Regions from separate parts of the Staphylococcus saccharolyticus genome, predicted to be linked through region 1. Evidence: a T-box and tRNA genes for the amino acid it is inferred to sense, from the RefSeq annotation. Region 1 holds a T-box; the other holds one or more tRNA genes.
The links. A T-box is a leader RNA that pairs with one kind of tRNA and senses whether it is charged. The one in region 1 lies ahead of DYE57_RS05550 (valine--tRNA ligase), so its partner is inferred to be a tRNA-Val.

Region 1 (6,182 bases):
GTAAGATTAACTCAAACCTCTCGTATATATTTGTTGTAATTTTAGTGCCACTCATATCATATTTTTTCAAGATTCATCTAGTTCAAAAGAAGTGGGTATCAATAGCACGATTCCTTTATCACGTGCCTTAGAGATTTGGCAAATTGTGTTGTTGTTACTCATCATTACTATTGTTTATTTCATAATGTCAAAAGTTAATTTTCCTATTAAACAATTGCTTGCTTCTATTGCGGTACTTATAGTGTGGAATTTAACTACCAATTTAACTTTTACTTTAGATTATTGGTTATTAGCTATAGCACAATTAATATATGATTCGAATAGGATTGCAAATAGCACACTTATTAAATGATTTAAAAGGAAGAATTGCTGTTGCTATAGCATTTCAAAATATGATGCTAATTCTTACAACGTTTATAATGGTTTTAATCATTCATTTATTGACTAATCATTCAATAAATGAGTTGTTTTTAGGAGCAGCACCTGGAGGTATGAGTCAGATTGTTTTAGTTGCTATTGCTATCGGTGCAGATGTAGCGATGATATCTAGTTATTATATCTTTAGAATTTTCTTCATATTGTTTATCATAGCGCCTCTTATTAGTTATTTCTTAAAATTCAAAGTAAAATAATACAGTCACCCAAAGTGCTTCTAATAGTTGAATGTTAGCGCAACATTCTAATGGTCTCATTTCAAAATCATTGGGTGGTATTATACTTATAATTTAACACTCTGAATTATGAGTGTTTAGGTTTAGCAGAACAACCTTCTAAGTGAGCGTCGTATAATCCTGCAGCCTCTAAGAAAGTGAAAACAGTGACAGGTCCTAAAAATTTAAAACCGTATTTTTTTAAATCTTTAGAGAGTTGCGTCGCACGTGCATCAACATTTTTACGATCTCTTGGTTTTTTATATCCCATATCAATAGGCTTATAATCTACATATGACCATAAGAAATCACTAAAGCTATCATAACCCTCTTCAATTTTTAGATAACCTTGAGCTTGGCTTACAATAGCTTCTAGTTTTTTACGATTATGGACGATATTAGGAAATTTCATTAATCGATCGATGTCTTTTTTAGTCATTTGAGAAACTTGCTTTGGATCAAAATAATAAAAGGCTTCTTCATAAGATGCTTTCTTTTTCAAAATTGTCAGCCAAGATAAACCTGCATGTTGAGATTCCAAAGCCATAAGTTTAAACAAATCTTTGCTGTCGTATAAAGGTTGCCCCCAAAAATAATCATGATACTCTAAATAAACTGGGTCATCAGTGTTAAAAGCACACTCTTTCATAATTTTACCTCCTATACATTGACTTATTCATTCATCCATTATACTATAAGTGAGTAAATGAATATATTATGAGGGAAGAGTAGGTTCTTATCATTTTAAAGAGAGCATATGGTAGGTGTAAATATGTAAATGATTTTAACTGAAGGTAGCCCTGTATTGAACTTTTACTGAACAACACTGAGTAAGTAAAAGCGTGTTTGAGCGTTAATCATAATACTTAAGTGCTTGAAGAACTAAGCTTAAATAGTTCTTCTTGAATATAGGTGGTACCACGGAACATCCGTCCTATTTTTATAGGTCGGATGTTTTTATTTATATTAGGAGGTATTTTTAATGGAGATGAAACCAAAATACGATCCAAGAGAAGTTGAAAAGGGTCGTTATGACGAATGGGTTAAGAATGGTTACTTTAAACCATCAGAAGATAAATCTAAAGAGGCTTATACAATCGTAATTCCACCCCCAAATGTTACTGGAAAATTACATTTAGGACATGCTTGGGATACAACATTACAAGATATTATTACGCGTATGAAACGTATGCAAGGTTATGATACTTTATATCTTCCTGGCATGGATCATGCAGGTATAGCAACTCAAGCAAAAGTTGAGGCAAAACTGAATGAACAAGGTATATCTAGACATGATTTAGGTAGAGAGAAGTTTTTAGAACAAGCTTGGGATTGGAAGGAAGAGTATGCTTCATTCATTAGACAACAATGGGCTAAATTGGGTCTGGGTTTGGACTATAGTAGAGAACGTTTCACTCTTGATAAAGGTTTAAGTAAAGCTGTAAGAAAAGTGTTTATAGATTTATACAACAAAGGTATTGTCTACAGAGGTGAGAGAATCATCAATTGGGATCCAAAAGCTAGAACAGCTTTATCAGATATTGAAGTGATTCATGAAGATGTTCAAGGTGCTTTCTATCATTTTAAATATCCATACGTTGATGGAGAAGGTTATATTGAAATAGCTACTACTCGTCCAGAAACAATGCTTGGAGATACTGCAATTGTTGTTAATCCAAATGATGAACGTTACAAAGGTGTAATAGGTAAAAAGGTAGTTTTACCAATAGTTGGTAGGGAGTTGCCAATCTTAGCTGATGAGTATGTTGATATAGAATTTGGTTCAGGTGCTATGAAAGTTACTCCAGCACACGACCCAAATGATTTTGAAATTGGTCAAAGACATCAATTGGAAAATATTATTGTCATGGATAAATATGGCAAGATGAATGAGCAAGCAGATAAATACGAAGGAATGGATCGTTTTGAATGTCGTAAACAGCTTGTTGAAGATTTGAAAGAACAAGATTTAGTTATTAAAATAGAAGAGCATATGCATTCTGTCGGTCACTCTGAGAGATCTGGTGCTATAGTAGAACCGTATTTATCTACGCAATGGTTTGTAAAAATGAAGCCTTTAGCACAAAGAGCACTAGATAACCAAAAAACTAAAGATAGAATTGACTTTTTCCCTGGTCGATTTGAAAATACATTTAATAGATGGATGAAGGAAATCAGAGATTGGACAATTTCTCGCCAACTTTGGTGGGGACATCAAATTCCAGCGTGGTATCACAAAGAGACTGGTGAAATTTATGTAGGTGAAGATGCACCAAGTGACATTGAAAATTGGGTTCAAGATGAAGATGTACTTGATACATGGTTTTCTAGTGCATTATGGCCGTTCTCAACACTGGGTTGGCCAGATATTGATGTAGAGGACTTTAAGCGCTATTACCCAACTAATGCTTTGGTCACTGGATATGATATTATTTTCTTTTGGGTAGCTAGAATGATTTTCCAAGGATTAGAATTTACGAATACACGTCCATTTAATGATGTATTACTTCACGGATTAGTTAGAGCCGAAGATGGTCGTAAAATGAGTAAATCATTAGGTAATGGTGTGGATCCTATGGATGTCATTAATGAATACGGTGCTGATAGTTTAAGATATTTCCTTGCCACTGGATCATCTCCTGGACATGATTTACGTTTTTCAACAGAAAAAGTGGAATCAGTTTGGAATTTTATTAATAAAATTTGGAATGCTGCACGTTTTAGTTTAATGAATATTGGTGCTGATTTTACAGTAGATGATATTGACTTAACTGGAGATTTATCATTAGCAGATAAATGGATATTAACACGTTTAAATGAAACAATAAGTACGGTAACTGAATTAAGTGATAAATATGAATTTGGTGAAGTAGGTCGAGCTTTATATAACTTTATCTGGGATGAGTTTTGTGATTGGTACATCGAAATGAGTAAAATACCAATGAACGGTGAGGACGAATCGCAAAAGCAAACTACTCGTTCTGTTTTAAGTTATGTGTTGGATAAAATAATGAAGATGTTGCATCCATTTATGCCTTTTGTTACAGAAAGTATTTGGCGAAGTTTACCTCATAAAGGGGAGACAATAGTTAATGCAGAATGGCCAACTGTAAAAGAAACATTAATGTTTGAAGAAAGTAAGCAAACAATGCAACAATTAGTTGAAATCATTAAATCTGTTCGTCAATCAAGAGTGGAAGTGAATACACCACTTTCTAAATCAATTCCTATCTTAATTCAAACTAAAGATGAAACGGCGACTCAAACACTTAAAGATAATACAAGTTATCTTAACAAGTTCTGTAATCCAAGTGATTTAACAATTGATACAGAGATTTCTATACCTGAAAAAGCGATGACTTCAGTTGTTGTAGCAGGTAAAGTTGTTTTACCTCTTGAAGGCCTCATTAATATGGACAAGGAAATTGCTCGCCTAGAAAAAGAATTAGACAAGCTTCAAAGTGAGTTAGATAGAGTAGATAAAAAATTATCAAATGAAAACTTTGTTAATAAAGCTCCAGAGAGAATTATTAATGAAGAAAAAGAAAAGCAACGACATTATCAAGAAAAATATAATGGAGTTAAATCAAGAATCGAACAATTAAAAGCATAGGAGTATGATCATGAATTACCTAGACAGCTTGTATTGGATACACGAAAGATCAAAATTTGGTATTAAACCTGGTGTCAAACGTATGGAATGGATGTTAGAACAATTTAATAATCCTCAAGATAAGATAAGAGGTATTCACATAGGTGGCACAAATGGTAAAGGGTCTACGGTTGCATATCTCAGAACAGCTTTAGTTGAAAATGGCTATGATATTGGTACATTTACTTCACCATTTATAGAAATCTTTAATGAACGTATTAGTTTAAACGGTATTCCAATTACGAATGATGAGATTGTTCAACTTGTTGAGCGTGTTAAGCCAATTTGTGAAGCTTTAGAAAGTGATACTGAACTTGGGGCTGCTACTGAATTTGAAATTATTACAACGATGATGTTTCTCTATTTTGGTGAAATTAGACCTGTCGATTTTGTCATTATTGAAGCGGGCTTAGGAATTAAAAATGACTCAACAAATGTATTTGAACCTGTTTTGTCGATTTTAACTAGTATTGGTCTTGATCACACAGATATTCTAGGAACAACCTACTTAGATATAGCTAAAGATAAATCAGCGATTATTAAGCCCAATACACCAGTGATTTATTCAGTTAAAAATGATGATGCTCTTAAATATGTAAGAGATTATGCATTAGAGCAAAATGCTAAGCCGATTGAATTAGATAGAGAAATTATTATCATCTCTCAAGATGATGAGTTTACGTACCGATATAAAGATTATGAACTTGAAACTATCGTATTGAATATGCTAGGTGAACATCAAAAAGAAAATGCTTCTTTAGCTATTACTGCTTTATTAGAATTAAATGAAGCTGATATCATCGATCTTGATTTTAATAAAATGATTGATGGTATAGAATCAGTTAATTGGACAGGTCGTATTGAACAAGTAAGGGAACAGCCTTTAATGGTTATTGATGGTGCACATAATAACGAGAGTGTTGAAGCGCTCATAGACACTATTAAACATTATTACGGTAGAGAAAAAATAGATATTTTATTTTCTGCTATTAAAGGTAAACCAATTAGTAGTATGATTAATAAATTAAATGAGATTGCGTCACAATTTTATTTAGCTGACTTTGATTTTCCTAAAGCTTTAGCCAAAGAAGAAATTGCTGAAGAAATTAAATTAGATAATATCAAATTTATAGATGATTATGTTCATTTTATTGAAAATTACAAAGGTGATGGACTCATTATTACTGGTAGTTTGTATTTTATAAGTGAAGTAAAAGCTAAAACTAAATTTAATTAATATACAAAAAGAGTAAAACCGTAGTTAGTTTAAACAGGTTTTACTCTTTTTCTTATTATTTTCTTATTTCTCCTCACTATGACACTTTATGATATTCAATCTATGACAATAGATTTGAAGTTACTTGCAGTTTTTTAGTTGTCTCACTTATTTGTACTAAAATCTTTTTCACTAGCTTTGTAGTGATATTTTTTGTTTCTCATATAATATTTTTATATACATTCAAATTAATTGGTTATGGAGACATTTTACTATTTAATATTTTATTTCTCTTTTTACCACTAAACTTTATTTTTGTTATCATTATTTTGACATTTATTATCGGTGGTATTGTGACATTAATTTTAAAGATTTTTATTAGTGGAGATTTAAAGTATGTACCTCTTATTCCATTTGTTTTTCTATCATTTTTAACGACTTCAATTTTTTATAAGCAGCTTAATATATTTTTAGGAGGAGATATCTATTGAGAATTAATGAAAGAGAGACTGATTAATTATGGGGCTAAAAGTTTATCTAACGTAGAATTACTTGCAATACTTATTAATACTAGAAGAAAGGGCTTTTCAAGTATAGATATAGCGAATGAATTAATTAAAAATCATCACTCAATCAGAGAAATAAAAAAGCTATCCATTAACGA
Region 2 (6,182 bases), 170 kb from region 1:
TAATATTTCTTAAATATTATATTAATATATATTTTGGTATTAAAAATATTAATATATAAATAATATACTTTTGAGTACATATGAATTTACTTAGTATAACAATTGGTGTCAAAAGCAATCAAATCCTGATATGTCTATGAAGACAAATGTGTATATCTATGTTAAGAACTGTTTCGTTATGATTTTAAGTTTTCATATATGATAGTTACAATACATTAATAAAACAAAAAATTTTCAATAATTCATATAAAATAATTAAAACTTAGTAATTTTTTAGTTTGTGACATAGATGTGGCATAAAAATAAATCCTAAATGTGTCTAAAAGTTTCTAAAAAAATATAAAATTATACCGGTGGTCGGGATCGAACCGACACTCCAAAAAGGAACAGGATTTTGAGTCCCGCGCGTCTGCCAATTCCGCCACACCGGCCCAATACATAAATAAAAAACTTCCCCCTATGGAAGTGAATAATGGAGCGGAAGATAGGACTTACACCTATACCTCGTTCCGGGAAGGAACGTGTTCTGAAAATTGAACTACTCCCGCATATATTAATTGGAGCGGAAGATAGGATTTGCACCTATATCTCATTCCGGGAAGGAATGTGTTCTAAGAGTTGAACTACTCCCGCATATATAACCTGGAGGCGGCAACCGGATTTGAACCGGTGATAAAGGTTTTGCAGACCTCTGCCTTACCACTTGGCTATGCCGCCAATAACTGGGCTAGCTGGATTCGAACCAGCGCGTGACGGAGTCAAAGTCCGTTGCCTTACCGCTTGGCTATAGCCCATTAATCATAAGGGCGGTTGAAGGGAATCGAACCCTCGAGTGTCGGAACCACAATCCGATGCGTTAACCACTTCGCCACAACCGCCATGGCAGGGGCAGTAGGAATCGAACCCACATCAAAGGTTTTGGAGACCTCTATTCTACCGTTGAACTATGCCCCTATTCAGATATGGTGGAGGGGGGCAGATTCGAACTGCCGAACCCGAAGGAGCGGATTTACAGTCCGCCGCGTTTAGCCACTTCGCTACCCCTCCATGGTGCCGGCCAGAGGACTTGAACCCCCAACCTACTGATTACAAGTCAGTTGCTCTACCAATTGAGCTAGGCCGGCAACAAATATGGTTCAGGACAGAATCGAACTGCCGACACATGGAGCTTCAATCCATTGCTCTACCAACTGAGCTACTGAACCTAAATAATAATTCGTAATGGCGGTCTCGACGGGAATCGAACCCGCGATCTCCTACGTGACAGGCAGGCGTGTTAACCGCTACACTACACGACCTATAAAAGATAATATTGCGGGAGGCGGATTTGAACCACCGACCTTCGGGTTATGAGCCCGACGAGCTACCGAACTGCTCCATCCCGCGATAATAATAATGGCGGAGGAAGAGGGATTTGAACCCCCGCGGCCCGTTAAGGCCCTGTCGGTTTTCAAGACCGATCCCTTCAGCCGGACTTGGGTATTCCTCCACTATTTATAGGCAAATCGCTACTATAATTCTAAAATGGCGGTCCCGACGGGAATCGAACCCGCGATCTCCTGCGTGACAGGCAGGCGTGTTAACCGCTACACTACGGGACCATCAAAAAACGGAGGAAGAGGGATTCGAACCCCCGCGAGCCGTTAAGCCCCTGTCGGTTTTCAAGACCGATCCCTTCAGCCGGACTTGGGTATTCCTCCAAAATTATATGGACCTTGCAGGACTCGAACCTGCGACCGAACGGTTATGAGCCGTTAGCTCTAACCAACTGAGCTAAAGGTCCTAAATATAATTCTACAACTAATAGTAGTGGCGGTGGAGGGGATCGAACCCCCGGCCTCACGGGTATGAACCGTACGCTCTAGCCAGCTGAGCTACACCGCCGTTATGTAGTTTGTAAATTTTAATAATGGTGGAGACTAGCGGGATCGAACCGCTGACCTCCTGCGTGCAAAGCAGGCGCTCTCCCAGCTGAGCTAAGCCCCCAAAAAAAATGTACTATCGGGAAGACAGGATTCGAACCTACGCCCCCTTGGTCCCAAACCAAGTGCTCTACCAAGCTGAGCTAATTCCCGTAGAATAAACGCGCCCGATAGGAGTCGAACCCATAACCTTTTGATCCGTAGTCAAACGCTCTATCCAGTTGAGCTACGGGCGCATTATTAAATAAATATGGTGCCGAGGACCGGAATTGAACCGGTACGGTGATCTCTCACCGCAGGATTTTAAGTCCTGTGCGTCTGCCAGTTCCGCCACCCCGGCAAAATAATGGAGCGGAAGACGGGATTCGAACCCGCGACCCCCACCTTGGCAAGGTGGTGTTCTACCACTGAACTACTTCCGCATATGCGGGTGAAGGGATTCGAACCCCCACGCCGTAAAGGCGCTAGATCCTAAGTCTAGTGCGTCTGCCAATTCCGCCACACCCGCGTAAGTAATGGTGAGCCATAGAGGATTCGAACCTCTGACCCTCTGATTAAAAGTCAGATGCTCTACCAACTGAGCTAATGGCTCAAAAGATGGTGCCGGCCAGAGGACTTGAACCCCCAACCTACTGATTACAAGTCAGTTGCTCTACCAATTGAGCTAGGCCGGCTATCAATGGTGGAGAATGACGGGTTCGAACCGCCGACCCTCTGCTTGTAAGGCAGATGCTCTCCCAGCTGAGCTAATTCTCCGAATATAATTTGCCTGGCAACGTCCTACTCTAGCGGAACGTCAGTCCGACTACCATCGGCGCTAAGGAGCTTAACTTCTGTGTTCGGCATGGGAACAGGTGTGACCTCCTTGCCATTGTCACCAGACAAGTGAATGTTTATACATTCAAAACTAGATAGTAAGTAAGGTTTTGTGTCGCAAAACATTTTTATTTGATTAAGTCTTCGATCGATTAGTATTCGTCAGCTCCACGTGTCACCACGCTTCCACCTCGAACCTATTAACCTCGTCATCTTCGAGGGATCTTATAACCGAAGTTGGGAAATCTCATCTTGAGGAGGGCTTCATGCTTAGATGCTTTCAGCACTTATCCCGTCCATACATAGCTACCCAGCTATGCCGTTGGCACGACAACTGGTACACCAGAGGTATGTCCATCCCGGTCCTCTCGTACTAAGGACAGCTCCTCTCAAATTTCCTACGCCCACGACGGATAGGGACCGAACTGTCTCACGACGTTCTGAACCCAGCTCGCGTACCGCTTTAATGGGCGAACAGCCCAACCCTTGGGACCGACTACAGCCCCAGGATGCGATGAGCCGACATCGAGGTGCCAAACCTCCCCGTCGATGTGAACTCTTGGGGGAGATAAGCCTGTTATCCCCGGGGTAGCTTTTATCCGTTGAGCGATGGCCCTTCCATATGGAACCACCGGATCACTAAGTCCGTCTTTCGACCCTGCTCGACTTGTAAGTCTCGCAGTCAAGCTCCCTTATGCCTTTACACTCTGTGAATGATTTCCAACCATTCTGAGGGAACCTTTGAGCGCCTCCGTTACCTTTTAGGAGGCGACCGCCCCAGTCAAACTGCCCACCTGACACTGTCTCCCACCACGATAAGTGGTGCGGGTTAGAAAGCCAACACAGCTAGGGTAGTATCCCACCAACGCCTCCACATAAGCTAGCGCTCACGTTTCAATGGCTCCTACCTATCCTGTACAAGCTGTGCCGAATTTCAATATCAGGCTACAGTAAAGCTCCACGGGGTCTTTCCGTCCTGTCGCGGGTAACCTGCATCTTCACAGGTACTATGATTTCACCGAGTCTCTCGTTGAGACAGTGCCCAAATCGTTACGCCTTTCGTGCGGGTCGGAACTTACCCGACAAGGAATTTCGCTACCTTAGGACCGTTATAGTTACGGCCGCCGTTTACTGGGGCTTCGATTCGTGGCTTCGCAGAAGCTAACCACTCCTCTTAACCTTCCAGCACCGGGCAGGCGTCAGCCCCTATACATCACCTTACGGTTTAGCAGAGACCTGTGTTTTTGATAAACAGTCGCTTGGGCCTATTCACTGCGGCTCTTCTGGGCGTAAACCCTAAAGAGCACCCCTTCTCCCGAAGTTACGGGGTCATTTTGCCGAGTTCCTTAACGAGAGTTCGCTCGCTCACCTTAGAATTCTCATCTTGACTACCTGTGTCGGTTTGCGGTACGGGCACCTGTTATCTATCTAGAGGCTTTTCTCGGCAGTGTGAAATCAACGACTCGAGGAAACAATTTCCTCTCCCCATCACAGCTTAGCCTGATGAGTGCCGGATTTGCCTAACACTCAGCCTTACTGCTTAGACGTGCACTCCAACAGCACGCTTCGCCTATCCTACTGCGTCCCCCCATCGATTAAAACGATACTAAGTGGTACAGGAATATCAACCTGTTATCCATCGCCTACGCCTGTCGGCCTCAGCTTAGGACCCGACTAACCCAGAGCGGACGAGCCTTCCTCTGGAAACCTTAGTCAATCGGTGGACGGGATTCTCACCCGTCTTTCGCTACTCACACCGGCATTCTCACTTCTAAACGCTCCACATGTCCTTGCGATCATGCTTCAACGCCCTTAGAACGCTCTCCTACCATTGTCCGAAGGACAATCCACAGCTTCGGTAATATGTTTAGCCCCGGTACATTTTCGGCGCAGTGTCACTCGACTAGTGAGCTATTACGCACTCTTTAAATGATGGCTGCTTCTAAGCCAACATCCTAGTTGTCTGGGCAACGCCACATCCTTTTCCACTTAACATATATTTGGGGACCTTAGCTGGTGGTCTGGGCTGTTTCCCTTTCGAACACGGACCTTATCACCCATGTTCTGACTCCCAAGTTAAATTAATTGGCATTCGGAGTTTGTCTGAATTCGGTAACCCGAGAGAAGCCCCTCGTCCAAACAGTGCTCTACCTCCAATAATCATCACTTGAGGCTAGCCCTAAAGCTATTTCGGAGAGAACCAGCTATCTCCAAGTTCGATTGGAATTTCTCCGCTACCCTCAGTTCATCCGCTCACTTTTCAACGTAAGTCGGTTCGGTCCTCCATTCAGTGTTACCTGAACTTCAACCTGACCAAGGGTAGATCACCTGGTTTCGGGTCTACGACCAAATACTCAACGCCCTATTCAGACTCGCTTTCGCTACGGCTCCACATTCGCTGCTTAACCTTGCATCAGATCGTAACTCGCCGGTTCATTCTACAAAAGGCACGCCATCACCCATTAACGGGCTCTGACTACTTGTAAGCACACGGTTTCAAGTTCTCTTTCACTCCCCTTTCGGGGTACTTTTCACCTTTCCCTCACGGTACTGGTTCACTATCGGTCACTAGAGAGTATTTAGCCTTAGGAGATGGTCCTCCCAGATTCCGACGGAATTTCACGTGCTCCGTCGTACTCAGGATCCACTCAAGAGAGAATACGTTTTCGACTACAGGATTATTACCTTCTTTGATTCATCTTTCCAGATGATTCGTCTAACATGTTCTTTTGTAACTCCGTATAGAGTGTCCTACAACCCCAACAAGCAAGCTTGTTGGTTTGGGCTCTTCCCGTTTCGCTCGCCGCTACTCAGGGAATCGATTTTTCTTTCTTTTCCTCCGGGTACTAAGATGTTTCAGTTCTCCGGGTCTGCCTTCTGACATGCTATGAATTCACATGTCAATAACATGACATCACTCATGTTGGGTTCCCCCATTCGGAAATCTCTGGATCAACGCTTACTTACAGCTACCCAAAGCATATCGTCGTTAGTAACGTCCTTCATCGGCTTCTAGTGCCAAGGCATCCACCGTGCGCCCTTAATAACTTAATCTCTGTTTTCGCTCAACTTTAAGTCAATCGCTTTCATATGGCTTCGTTTCCATTCGTTACCTGAAAAACGATTTCTTTTAAAGTTTAAAACAAAAACACGTTATTAATCTTGTGAGTGTTCTTTCGAACACTAGCGATTATTTATGAATTCAAGCTTATTTAAAACTCTATTCACTCGGTTTTGCTTGGTAAAATCTTTACTTACTTATCTAGTTTTCAATGTACAATAAAAATGGTGGAGACTAGCGGGATCGAACCGCTGACCTCCTGCGTGCAAAGCAGGCGCTCTCCCAACTGAGCTAAGCCCCCAAAATATGTAATTAATAAATGGTGGGCCTAAGTGGACTCGAACCACCGACCTCACGCTTATCAGGCGTGCGCTCTAACCAGC

Region 2: it encodes a tRNA-Val, which carries the amino acid that the T-box ahead of DYE57_RS05550 (valine--tRNA ligase) is inferred to sense. The anticodon was not compared.

What each region holds. Positions count from the first base shown of each region.
Region 1 is NZ_UHDZ01000001.1:1,130,719-1,136,900, forward strand. It holds partial or broken gene DYE57_RS05540 (AbrB family transcriptional regulator) at 1-632, shown strand, start outside; gene DYE57_RS05545 (DNA-3-methyladenine glycosylase I) at 739-1,299, opposite strand; T-box leader at 1,357-1,590, shown strand; gene DYE57_RS05550 (valine--tRNA ligase) at 1,633-4,263, shown strand; gene DYE57_RS05555 (bifunctional folylpolyglutamate synthase/dihydrofolate synthase) at 4,274-5,539, shown strand; partial or broken gene radC (RadC family protein) at 6,016-6,182, shown strand, end outside.
Region 2 is NZ_UHDZ01000001.1:956,177-962,358, reverse strand. It holds tRNA gene DYE57_RS04745 (tRNA-Leu) at 349-431, opposite strand; tRNA gene DYE57_RS11830 (tRNA-Gly) at 474-548, opposite strand; tRNA gene DYE57_RS04740 (tRNA-Gly) at 559-633, opposite strand; tRNA gene DYE57_RS04735 (tRNA-Cys) at 644-717, opposite strand; tRNA gene DYE57_RS04730 (tRNA-Gln) at 723-794, opposite strand; tRNA gene DYE57_RS04725 (tRNA-His) at 806-878, opposite strand; tRNA gene DYE57_RS04720 (tRNA-Trp) at 881-954, opposite strand; tRNA gene DYE57_RS04715 (tRNA-Tyr) at 964-1,047, opposite strand; tRNA gene DYE57_RS04710 (tRNA-Thr) at 1,049-1,124, opposite strand; tRNA gene DYE57_RS04705 (tRNA-Phe) at 1,133-1,205, opposite strand; tRNA gene DYE57_RS04700 (tRNA-Asp) at 1,223-1,298, opposite strand; tRNA gene DYE57_RS04695 (tRNA-Met) at 1,313-1,386, opposite strand; tRNA gene DYE57_RS04690 (tRNA-Ser) at 1,397-1,489, opposite strand; tRNA gene DYE57_RS04685 (tRNA-Asp) at 1,526-1,601, opposite strand; tRNA gene DYE57_RS04680 (tRNA-Ser) at 1,611-1,700, opposite strand; tRNA gene DYE57_RS04675 (tRNA-Ile) at 1,710-1,783, opposite strand; tRNA gene DYE57_RS04670 (tRNA-Met) at 1,811-1,884, opposite strand; tRNA gene DYE57_RS04665 (tRNA-Ala) at 1,911-1,986, opposite strand; tRNA gene DYE57_RS04660 (tRNA-Pro) at 2,002-2,075, opposite strand; tRNA gene DYE57_RS04655 (tRNA-Arg) at 2,085-2,158, opposite strand; tRNA gene DYE57_RS04650 (tRNA-Leu) at 2,174-2,262, opposite strand; tRNA gene DYE57_RS04645 (tRNA-Gly) at 2,270-2,344, opposite strand; tRNA gene DYE57_RS04640 (tRNA-Leu) at 2,348-2,430, opposite strand; tRNA gene DYE57_RS04635 (tRNA-Lys) at 2,439-2,514, opposite strand; tRNA gene DYE57_RS04630 (tRNA-Thr) at 2,521-2,596, opposite strand; tRNA gene DYE57_RS04625 (tRNA-Val) at 2,603-2,678, opposite strand; rRNA gene rrf (5S ribosomal RNA) at 2,690-2,804, opposite strand; rRNA gene DYE57_RS04615 (23S ribosomal RNA) at 2,871-5,792, opposite strand; tRNA gene DYE57_RS04610 (tRNA-Ala) at 6,025-6,100, opposite strand; tRNA gene DYE57_RS04605 (tRNA-Ile) at 6,120-6,182, opposite strand, start outside.